DNA from 2 places in the Salicola sp. AFF1 genome. Region 1 is predicted to be linked to the other one. Evidence: riboswitches for the same ligand, from Rfam matches in the RefSeq annotation. Region 1 holds a riboswitch; the other holds the start of a gene.

Region 1 (5,169 bases):
ATAGTGCGCCCGCACATGCGACAGCACGGCATCCAGCGTGCGGCGGGTGTTCATCCCAAGCAGTCGCCCGTCCGGATCTCCCAACAGATGGGGATCCGTGATCTGCAGCACATGCAGCGGGTCCGTGGCGGCATCCATGGTGGCTGTGAGCTCCCTTAAATCAATATGCCCTTCAATATAGCGAATTGACAGTCTGATTTCCCGCCGGATTCAGGGATCGTCATCACGCGTTCAGGATTCCATGCTCCAGACCGAGTCCAGATCCGCCGCCTGGCCGAATTTCAGACAGAAATCCAGCCAGTCCGCAAGAAACAGGTTGATCTGAAGTTTCTCATCCGGCAGATGCATGCGGGCATTGGGATAGGGGTTCACCGCCTGGATCCGCCCATGCCGGAAACAGCTCATCACCTCCAGCATGGCCACGTCGTGGTAAGCGCGCACCGTCATCCGCGGGTTATTGAGCCAGCGACCGTTGTTCGCCACCTGCTCCAGATACCAGGTTTCGGTGAAACGCGCCTTCTCCAGCCGGCACAGGTGCACGTCACCCAGGTGACGATCACCATCGCGGAGCCGGAAGAACACGTCGGTGTCCGGGTCGGTGCCCAGGCGCTCCAGGTGGCTGAGCCGATGGTAGTTGGCCTCGCACACCGCCGCAAAGCGGGTCAGGTCCGGCACATACCCCTGCGCCATCAGCCAGCCCCCCATTCATACCGCAGCCGCTCCCGGTTCAGGGCCAGCCACTGCAGGGCCATGATGGCCGGCGCATTCCAGATGCGGCCTGAACGCAATCCCGTCATCGCCGTCTCGAAGGCCAGCGGCTGTACGCGGATATCCTCGTTTTCATGCTCAAGGCCGTGGATACCGCCAGCGCCTTGCGCATCCACGCAGCCCGCGTAAAGGTGCACAAGCTCGTTGGTACCGCCGGGGGAGGCCAGATAGTCGCAGATCCGCTCCACACGCCCGAGGGTCAGCCCCACTTCCTCCTGCGCTTCACGCCGGGCGGTGGTTTCGCCATCATCTCCACGCTCATTGATGCCAGCGACCACCTCCAGCAACCAGGGCGAGGCCTGGCGACCCAGGGCACCAGCCCGAAACTGCTCCAGCAGCACCACCTCATCCCGCCAGGGATCATAGGGCAGCACACAGGTGCAGTTCTCGCGCCAGAAGATTTCACGGTGCATGGAGGGGCTCCAGCCACCACTGAAAAGCCGGTGGCGGAACCTCAGCCCACGCAGCTGGAAGAAGCCCTGATAGAGCACCTCATCGGATTCGAGGGTGACATCGTCATGGTTGAAGGTACTGTCCAGCTCTCCCATCAGGGCCTCACTGCGCTCATACTTCGTGGTACAGATCCCCTCCCTGCTCGCGGAACTCCGCGGACTTATCCGCCATTCCTTCCTGCAACGCCGCTTCCTCGGTCAGGCCATGCTCCCGCGCGTAGTCACGCACTTCCTGCGAGATTTTCATGGAGCAGAACTTGGGCCCGCACATGGAGCAGAAGTGCGCCACCTTCGCCGAATCCTTGGGCAGGGTTTCATCGTGATAGGCACGGGCCCGTTCCGGGTCCAGCCCGAGGTTGAACTGGTCTTCCCAGCGGAATTCGAAACGTGCCTTCGAAAGCGCGTCATCCCGCCGCTGGGCTCCGGGGTGGCCCTTGGCCAGGTCTGCCGCGTGCGCCGCAATCCGGTAGGCCATCAACCCTTCCTTAACATCCTCCCGGTTGGGCAGGCCCAGATGCTCTTTTGGCGTCACGTAGCAGAGCATGGCGCAACCATACCAGCCGATCATGGCGGCGCCAATCCCGGAGGTGATGTGATCATAGCCCGGCGCAATGTCGGTTGTCAGCGGCCCCAGTGTGTAGAAGGGGGCCTCGTCACAGCACGCCAGCTGGCGCTCCATGTTCTCCTGGATCAGGTGCATGGGCACATGGCCCGGGCCTTCGATCATGCACTGGACGTCATACTCCCAGGCAATCTTGGTCAGTTCCCCCAGTGTCTCCAGCTCGGCGAACTGGGAGCGGTCATTGGCATCCGCGATGGAACCCGGGCGCAAACCATCCCCCAGCGAAAAGGCCACGTCATAGGCCTTCATGATCTCGCAGATTTCCCGGAAGTGGGTGTAAAGGAAGCTCTCTTCATGGCGCGCCAGACACCACTTGGCCATGATGGAGCCACCACGAGACACAATGCCGGTGGTCCGCTCCGCCGTCATGGGCACATGGTGGAGGCGTACCCCAGCATGGATGGTGAAATAATCCACGCCCTGCTCCGCCTGCTCGATCAGCGTATCCCGGAACAGTTCCCAGGTCAGGTCCTCGGCCACGCCATCCACTTTCTCCAGGGCCTGGTAGATGGGCACCGTCCCCACCGGAACCGGCGAATTACGCAGCAGCCATTCGCGGGTTTCGTGGATGTCCTTGCCGGTCGAGAGATCCATGATGGTGTCCGCGCCCCAGCGGATCGCCCAGGTCAGCTTGCCCACCTCTTCCTCGATCGACGAGGTCACCGCCGAGTTACCGATGTTGGCGTTGACCTTCACCAGGAAGTTGCGGCCAATGATCATGGGCTCGGATTCAGGGTGGTTGATATTGTTCGGAATGATGGCGCGCCCCCGGGCCACTTCATCGCGCACGAACGCCGCGCTGACGCCCTCCCGAATGGCAATGAACTCCATCTCCGGTGTCACGATGCCCTGGCGGGCATAGTGCATCTGGCTGACGTTCCCCCCTTCACTGGCCACCCTGGGCTTGGGCGGGCGGCCGAAGCGGAAAGCATCCCGCCTGGGATCGCGTAGACGCTGGCGTGTGGTTTCAGAACTGAACTCAGGCAGCTGTTGCGTATCACCCCGTTCCTCAATCCAGCTGGCGCGCAACGGCGTCAGCCCCTGGCGCAGGTCAATGGTGGTTTCCGGGTCCGTATAGGGGCCGGACGTGTCATACACCTGTACCGGGTCATTGGGCTGCGGCCCCTCGGCCGTATCGGTCGGGCTGAGCTGGATCTCACGCATGGGAACACGCAGGTCCGGACGGCTGCCCGACACGTACACCTTGCGCGATGCCGGCAACTGGTCAATGGTCGCGTCGTTAACGCGCTCGTTCTCGCTCAGAAGCTGATCGGATGGGCTCATGGATGGTTCTCCTCCGTTGGTGGTTGAACGGACGGGAGAACGCAGAAGCAGATCTGTTAGGAAAGATTCACGCGTTACACCAGTGGCACGCTTGTCTCGATCCCTACGCCGGTGCTAACCGGATCAGGTCTGCGGGTTCTGCATTCGCAATCTCAGCCGGCGCGGCGGCACAAGCCGCCCCGTCTCCGGCACCCCGTCAAGACAGTCCATTCGAGTCTAGAGATTGCCCGGCAACTTGTCCATAATGGTGACCGCCGGTCACGACCCACCCTGATCAACGCTTGAGGGAACCAATGAAAGCGCGCGCTCTTCCAGTACTGATGGCGGCCCTGCTGCTCCCCACAACCCATGCCTATGGCGAAGGGCTGATGGACGTCTACCAACAGGCCCTGTCGTACGATTCAGACCTGGCCGCCGCCCGGGCCGCCCGGCAGGCCAGGGAAGCGGCCGTGGATGAGTCCAGGGCCCCGCTGCTGCCCCAGCTGGACGCCTCTGCCCAATCCACCTATACCGAAGTCAACACCGTGGATGGGGACGTCACCAGTCACCAATACGGCCTGGAGCTCAACCAGCCCCTGTTCCGGGCCAATGCCTGGTACGGCTTCCAGGCCAGCCAGAAGCAGAGCGAGGTGGCGGCCGCGGAGCTGTCACGCGCCGAGCAGGGCCTGATGCTCAAGGTTGCGGAACAATACTTCAACGTCCTTCGCGCCAAGGACGAACTGGACACCGCCCAGGCTCAGGAAGCAGCGCTCCGGCGCCAGTGGGAACAGGCCAAGGAACGCTATGACGTGGGGCTTGTGGCCACTACCGAGGTGGAAGAAGCCCGTGCCGGCTACGACGCCAGCCGCTCCCAGCGCATCGCCGCCAAGAGCCAGCTGGACATTGAACGTGAAAGCCTGGCAAGGCTGACCGGCCAGTTCCCGGACTCACTGGAACGCCTGGAGACCGACTTCCCCATCAGCAGCCCGGATCCAGACAGCCCCAAGGCCTGGGCACAGACCGCACTGGAACAGAACTGGGAACTCAAGGCGCAGCAGCTCACCGTGGAAGCCACCCGCGAGAAACTCAGCGCGGCGCGCTCCGAGCATCTGCCCACGCTGGACCTGTTCGCGAAGGTCCAGCGTCAGCATCAGGACACCAACTTTGATCTCCCGGCCGCCGGTGGCGCGCCCGGAGGCGGCGCGCCACCCCGGCCCACTAACCCGATGGAAGACTACCCCCGGACTGACACCACCGTGGGTCTGTCCCTGAACATTCCGCTGTACAGCGGCGGCGGCACCCAGGCCGGCGTCCGGCGGGTGCGCTCAGAGACGGACAAGGCGCAACGGGAGCTGGATACCGTCCGGCGCAACGTGCGGCTGGATGCCCGCTCTCTGTTCCGTCGCATCACCACCAACATCCAGACCATCGAGGCCCAGCGCCAGACCATTGTCTCCAGCCGCAGTGCACTCGAAGCCACCCGGGCGGGCTATGACGTGGGCACCCGGAATATTGTGGAAGTACTGGACGCGGAACAGAACTACTACGTGGCCCTTCGGGATTACGCCAATGCCCGCTACGACTATGTGCTCAACACGCTGCGCCTGAAGCAGGTCGCCGGCACCCTGAGCCCGCAGAACCTGCAGCGCCTCGACCGCTGGTTGAGCGCTACGGCGCCCGGCATTGAGCGCCTGGCACGCCAGGTTACCCGGGAGGAGCAGGAAGACGGGAACTGATTCCCTCCACCAGGCGCGTTACCGCTCCCTGGTTGGCATCCACAACGGCCCGGGCCCGCTTGCCAAGCGACGCCCTGGCCGAGGCATCGCCCGCCAGCTCCTCAAGGGCGGCAGCCAGGGCATCGGTACTATCGACAAAACGCACTGCCTGCTCATCAGCAAGGTGCTCAAAAATACTGGCAAAATTGAACACATGCGGGCCGGTCAGCACGGGCAACGACCAGGCAGCCGCCTCCAGCGGGTTGTGGCCCCCACGCTCAATGAATGAACCGCCAATAAAAGCTGCGTCCGCACAGCCAAACAGCATCAACAGTTCACCCATGGTATC
Region 2 (5,169 bases), on a different contig from region 1:
CGCAACTGAACAAGCTGCGCGACATCTTTCAGGATCGCCTGTTCCTGCGCTCGCGCCAGGGCGTTGTACCTACGTCCTTCGCGGAACAGCTCGAGCCGAGAGTGAACGCCGTCTTTGCCAGCATCGAGCAGCTGATTCCTCCCGACCGGTTTGATCCGGCCAGCGTGCAGGGAACCTATGTCATCTCGGCAACGGATTACGCGGACGAGGTGGTGCTGCCCAAGCTGGTGGCCCGGATCCGCAAGCAGGCCCCGGGCCTGAAGCTGATCGTCAGGGATTTCGAGAGCGATCGCCTGAATGCGATGCTGGCTTCCGGAGAGCTGGATCTGGCCCTGACGTTCCCGGATTTCGCGCCGGACAGCTGCCAGACCAAGCTGTTGTTCTCGGAGTACCACATCTGTGTGGCGGGCAATGACTCGCCGCTTCACGAGCAGAAGCTGACCATTGGGGATATTGCCGAACTGCCCCAGCTGATCGTCTCCCCGACGCGGGCCAACCTCGTGGGATCGGCTGATGACTGGTTTGCCCGCAAGGGCTACAGGCGCAATATCGTGATGTCGGTGCCGAGCTTCTCGGCGGCGCCAACCTGTGTGGCATCCAGTGACTGCGTTGCCTTCCTGCCCTCAAGGATCCTGCCCCATCCGCTGGTACGCCCCATTGAGCTGGAGGAGTCGCCCCCTTGTTTCGATGTGATTGCCGCCTGGCATCCCCGTACCAGCCAGGATCCGTTGCAGCAGTGGATATTATCGCTTCTGGATGAGGCGTTTTCGGGCTAGACCGTTCCGCTTTCAGTCTGGTTCGAAGTAGACGCAGAGCGCGCTGGGATCGTCCACGGGCAACGCCTGATCGTCCAGTCGGCAGATGCCTTCATCCGTCTCCTGTGTGTTGGGAGTAAAGTGGACGCAGTCATGACAGCATCCAAAGCAATGATGACCGCCTTTCTCCGAGAGAGTGGTGGCAAGCTGTTGAATGATCTGTCCCAGAGACTGCCTCTGATCTTCAGGTAGGTCCTGAACCGCATTTTTAAGACGGAGAACCGGGTCATTGAGCGCCATATTGTCACCGGCTTCAGTCAGCGAGAAGCGCACGCTCCGGCCATCGCGGCTGTCCTTTTCCCGCTTCGCCAGCCCTGCCGATTCGAGTGATTTCAGCGTCTGCGAGGCCGTGCCGCGGGTGGTTCCGTGAAATTCGGCAAAGGCCGACGGTTTGCGCGATATCGCATTCGAACGTGCGAGAAACCGGACGGCGGCCCACTGGGCGCCACTCAGTTCACACTCGCGGCCATCCTCAGAGCTGTGGCTCTGCCAGGCGAGATGGATGATCCGGTCGGCAATGATGGCGCTGGCGTTGTCACTCATACGTTAATGGTAGCGAAACGACATCAGATTGACAAAAGTCTCACCGCCCAATTAATGTCGATGCAAAACTAGACAGCGGGATTGTTCATGAATTCTGTCAGCAGTCATAACCTGCAATCGGGTGATGCTAGGGCTGTATGGCCGGGCCTGGCACTGGATAACAGTTACGCTCGGCTGCCAAAGGTGATGTACAGCCCGGCGGATCCGGAACCCTTGGCGGAGCCTGAGCTGCTGTGGTTTAACGCCCCGCTTGCCGAGGCACTCGGTCTTGGTGACCAACCGCGGGAGCTGATCACGGCATTTGCCAGTGGCCACCGGGTACCATTTGGTGCCCGGCCCATCAGACGCAACGTCGCACAACGGCCCTGGGGTGCCCCCGAGCCACGCCATGGAGCCACGGCTGAGATTGCTCTGGGCGAGCATATTGATCGTTGCTTCCAGCGGTGCGACCTGTCATTGCAGCAGCGCGAAGACAGTGATCATGAGTCGGCTGGCGCTGCACTCTCAGTCAGAAACGGCTTACATCAGCTTTTAATGGGGGAAGTGCTCAGCGCGATGGGGGTTAAAGCGCCGCGGATACTCGCGGTTGCCTATGACAATACGAGTGAAGGCCTGGATCAGGCTCGTGCATCGGTCATCAAGACTGACGAGTCACCGTTGACCATCGGCGCGTTTGAGTACGCCTCCAGGAAACTGGGGGTGGCGGAGCTTGAGCGTCTTGCCGATTATGCCATTGCTCGGATCGATCCCACTCTGATCAATAGCGATACACCCTACACAGCGCTTTTTGAAAACGTCTGCGATCAGCTTGCTGTGACGATGGCACAGTGGGCAAGCATCGGTTTCATCCACAGCAAACTCGATACGCACCTGACAGCGGTTGATGGTGGCGTGTCCCTGACCCCCTGGTCGGGGTTCATGGACAACCATGACCCCGATCGGATCAGGCACCCCTTGGACGCAACAGGCCGTTATGCGTTTTCCGCTCAACCCATCGCCGCCCATTGGAACCTGTGCCGGTTTGCCAACATCCTGCGGCCATTAACCAGGCTTGAGGGAAAAGGCAGCGGCAGCCGCATACAGGGGCGTCTGGATCACTTTTTCAACCGCTATGAGCAGCATCGCATTAGCTATCTACAGCGCCCCGCGGTCGAGCTCACCAGAGGCATTCCCAGACCGCGCACGTTGTCAGCAACCGTTGAGGAGGTTGTAGGGGGTGACCGGTCGTCAATCGATCGATTTCTGACAGCCTATGCGGGCCAGACGTTGGCCGGTGACAGGGACCCTAGTTTCAAACCTTATTAATCTGTCGCCAGGGGAGCCTCGCGACAATGCGGGGCTGAGAGGGTAAAACGCCGACCCTGGAACCTGATCCGGTTGATACCGGCGGAGGAAGTGCGAATGACTTATCTGACGTTGGCCGTGCTCGGTGCGGCACTGGCGCTTTTTGGGACGCTCGGTCTGCGCGCAAGCCGGGCGGGTATCCGCCTTGATGACTATGTGACGGCCCGCAACTCCCAGGGGACTCAGGCGATTGGGCTCTCGTTTCTTGCATCAAGCATGGGGGCCTGGATTCTTTTTGCGCCACCGGAGATTGCAGCATTCGTGGGTCCGGTTGGGTTGGCTGGTTACGCGATTGGCGCCGCGCTGCCCTTTGTCGTTCTGGGGCTTTATGGGCCAGCGATCCGAAGGCGCCTGCCCGAAGGGCGCAGCATCAGTGAGTTTGCCGAGGCCTGTTACGGCCCCGGTGTGCGCCGGTGGGTCGCCCTTGTCTCGGTTGCCTATATGGCCTGTTTCCTGGCAGCCGAACTGACCGCCATCGGTTCCATTGCCGGACTGCTTTCCGACGTTGATCCGTCACTGATTATCATCGGTATTGCCCTGGTCACACTTGTCTACACAACCCTGGGCGGGTTACGCGCCAGTATGGCAACGGATCGCTGGCAGGCCTGGTTGCTTCTGGCGCTGTTGCTGCTCGTGGCCGCGGTGGCGTGGTGGGGGCTCCCGCCTTTGCCGCCGGAAGCGACAATGCCTTCGGCGCCCATGGGAAGCGCGCTCTCGGTGGGGGTTACTCTGGTGATTGCGGTCACTGCGGCCAATCTGTTCCATCAGGGCTATTGGCAGCGGGTCTGGGCCGCCGAGAATGATCGGGCTCTGGGGCGTGGCGCCCTCTTTGGCGCCGTTGCCACCCTGGTCGTGGTGATGATCGTCGGCGGACTGGGGATGCTGGCGGCCATGCAGGCGTTATCGCTGGGCGAGCCGCCCATCCCGTTTTTTGCCCTCGTTTCGGCGGCCCCGGGTTGGCTGAGCCTGCCGGCGCTTGTATTGGCGGTAACCCTTGTCGCCTCCAGTGTGGATACCCTGCAGAACGCCATTGCCTCCATGGCAGTCGCCAGCACCGGTCGCAAGGGGCTGTCGATGCGTGGCGCGCAGTGGATCACCGTTTTGCTGATGGTGCCCGTCGTCTGGGTGGGTCTCCAGGGGTTTTCAGTACTCCGTCTGTTTCTGATTGCTGATCTGCTGTGTGCGGCAATCGTGATGCCGGTGTTGCTCGGGCCCTGGCGGCGCATGTCCGCCCTGGCGGCTCTGGCTGGCGGCGTGGCTGGTCTTCTTGGGGCAATACTGCCGGGTTGGGTCACAACAGGCAGCCTTACCGGCGGCGTATTGGCGGCGAGTTTCCCGGATAGTGTGCCAACACTGGGGCCTTTCCTGGGCGCATTGCTGGCATCGACTGGCGTAAGTGTGCTCATCGCCTTGCTGCGCCCGACGGGGGCTTCAGACCCGCATTGACAGGCTTTTGATGTCGATACGACACTAAAAAAACACGTCCGGTTATGCCTCACAAGCCTGATTGACCGGCAACACGTTTTGCATGAATAGGGGCGATAAGGTGGCCGAACAAACCTCATTCACCGTTGCGAGCCTCAATGACCTCGCACAGGTGACGGATTACTCGTTCATGGACCGACTCAACGCCGACCCGGAAGCGAACGCCAGCGGGAAGGACCATGAGCCGCGCCAGGTCTTCAGGGGTCATTATGTGCCGGTTACCCCCACGCCGATTAAGGACCCGGAATACGTTGCCCACAGCAAGGACCTGTTTCGCGAGCTGGGCTTCGCCGACAGCATGGCGCAATCTGCCGACTTCGTCTCTCTTTTTTCAGGCGACATCACGCCCGTTCCGGAGTCGATGAGAAAGGTCGGCTGGGCCTGTGGTTATGCCCTTTCCATCTATGGCACTGAATTGGTCCAGCAGTGCCCCTTCCAGACCGGAAATGGTTACGGCGACGGTCGAGCCATTTCCGTCGTGGAGCTCGTCATCGAGGGACAACGCTGGGAAATGCAGCTTAAAGGGGCGGGCCGGACGCCTTACTGCCGGGGTGCAGACGGTCGTGCTGTTCTTCGTTCGAGTGCGCGGGAGTTCCTGGCACAGGAACATATGCATGCGCTCGGCGTTCCCACGTCGCGATCCCTGAGCCTGTATGTTTCGAAAACTGAAACGGTCAGGCGGCCGTGGTACTCGGGCGGCTCACGCTCGACAGAGCCGGATACGGTTATTGCCGAGCCAGTGGCGATCACCACCCGGGTTGCTCCCTCGTTCATCCGGGTGGGCCAACTGGAGCTGTTCAGCCGTCGTGCCCGCAGGAATGAGCATCCACACGCGATGGAAGAGCTCGAAAAGATCGTGTTGCACTTGATTGGCACGGAGTATGGGGAGGTTATCGATCATGAGCTCGATCTACCCCAGAAAGTGCTGTCGCTTGCGCGCGAGTTCCGCAGTCGGCTCACGGCTCTTATCGCCAACTGGATC

The links. A riboswitch is a leader RNA that binds a small molecule or an ion and turns the genes downstream of it on or off. The one in region 1 is predicted to bind thiamine pyrophosphate.
Region 2: it holds a riboswitch for thiamine pyrophosphate, as region 1 does, so the genes downstream of both, AC1RQI_RS13460 (sodium:solute symporter family transporter) here and thiC (phosphomethylpyrimidine synthase ThiC) in region 1, are expected to answer to the same signal.

The regions. Positions count from the first base shown of each region.
Region 1 is NZ_JBXAYL010000001.1:121,840-127,008, reverse strand. Features, by position in the region: gene cpdA (3',5'-cyclic-AMP phosphodiesterase) at 1-138, opposite strand, end outside; gene AC1RQI_RS00660 (DUF1249 domain-containing protein) at 232-690, opposite strand; gene AC1RQI_RS00655 (NUDIX domain-containing protein) at 690-1,316, opposite strand; gene thiC (phosphomethylpyrimidine synthase ThiC) at 1,333-3,126, opposite strand; TPP riboswitch at 3,210-3,332, opposite strand; gene AC1RQI_RS00645 (TolC family outer membrane protein) at 3,420-4,841, shown strand; gene waaA (lipid IV(A) 3-deoxy-D-manno-octulosonic acid transferase) at 4,810-5,169, opposite strand, start outside.
Region 2 is NZ_JBXAYL010000022.1:46,357-51,525, forward strand. Features, by position in the region: gene AC1RQI_RS13445 (LysR family transcriptional regulator) at 1-776, shown strand, start outside; gene AC1RQI_RS13450 (MarR family winged helix-turn-helix transcriptional regulator) at 789-1,358, opposite strand; gene AC1RQI_RS13455 (protein adenylyltransferase SelO family protein) at 1,815-2,663, shown strand; TPP riboswitch at 2,663-2,771, shown strand; gene AC1RQI_RS13460 (sodium:solute symporter family transporter) at 2,760-4,148, shown strand; gene AC1RQI_RS13465 (protein adenylyltransferase SelO) at 4,249-5,169, shown strand, end outside.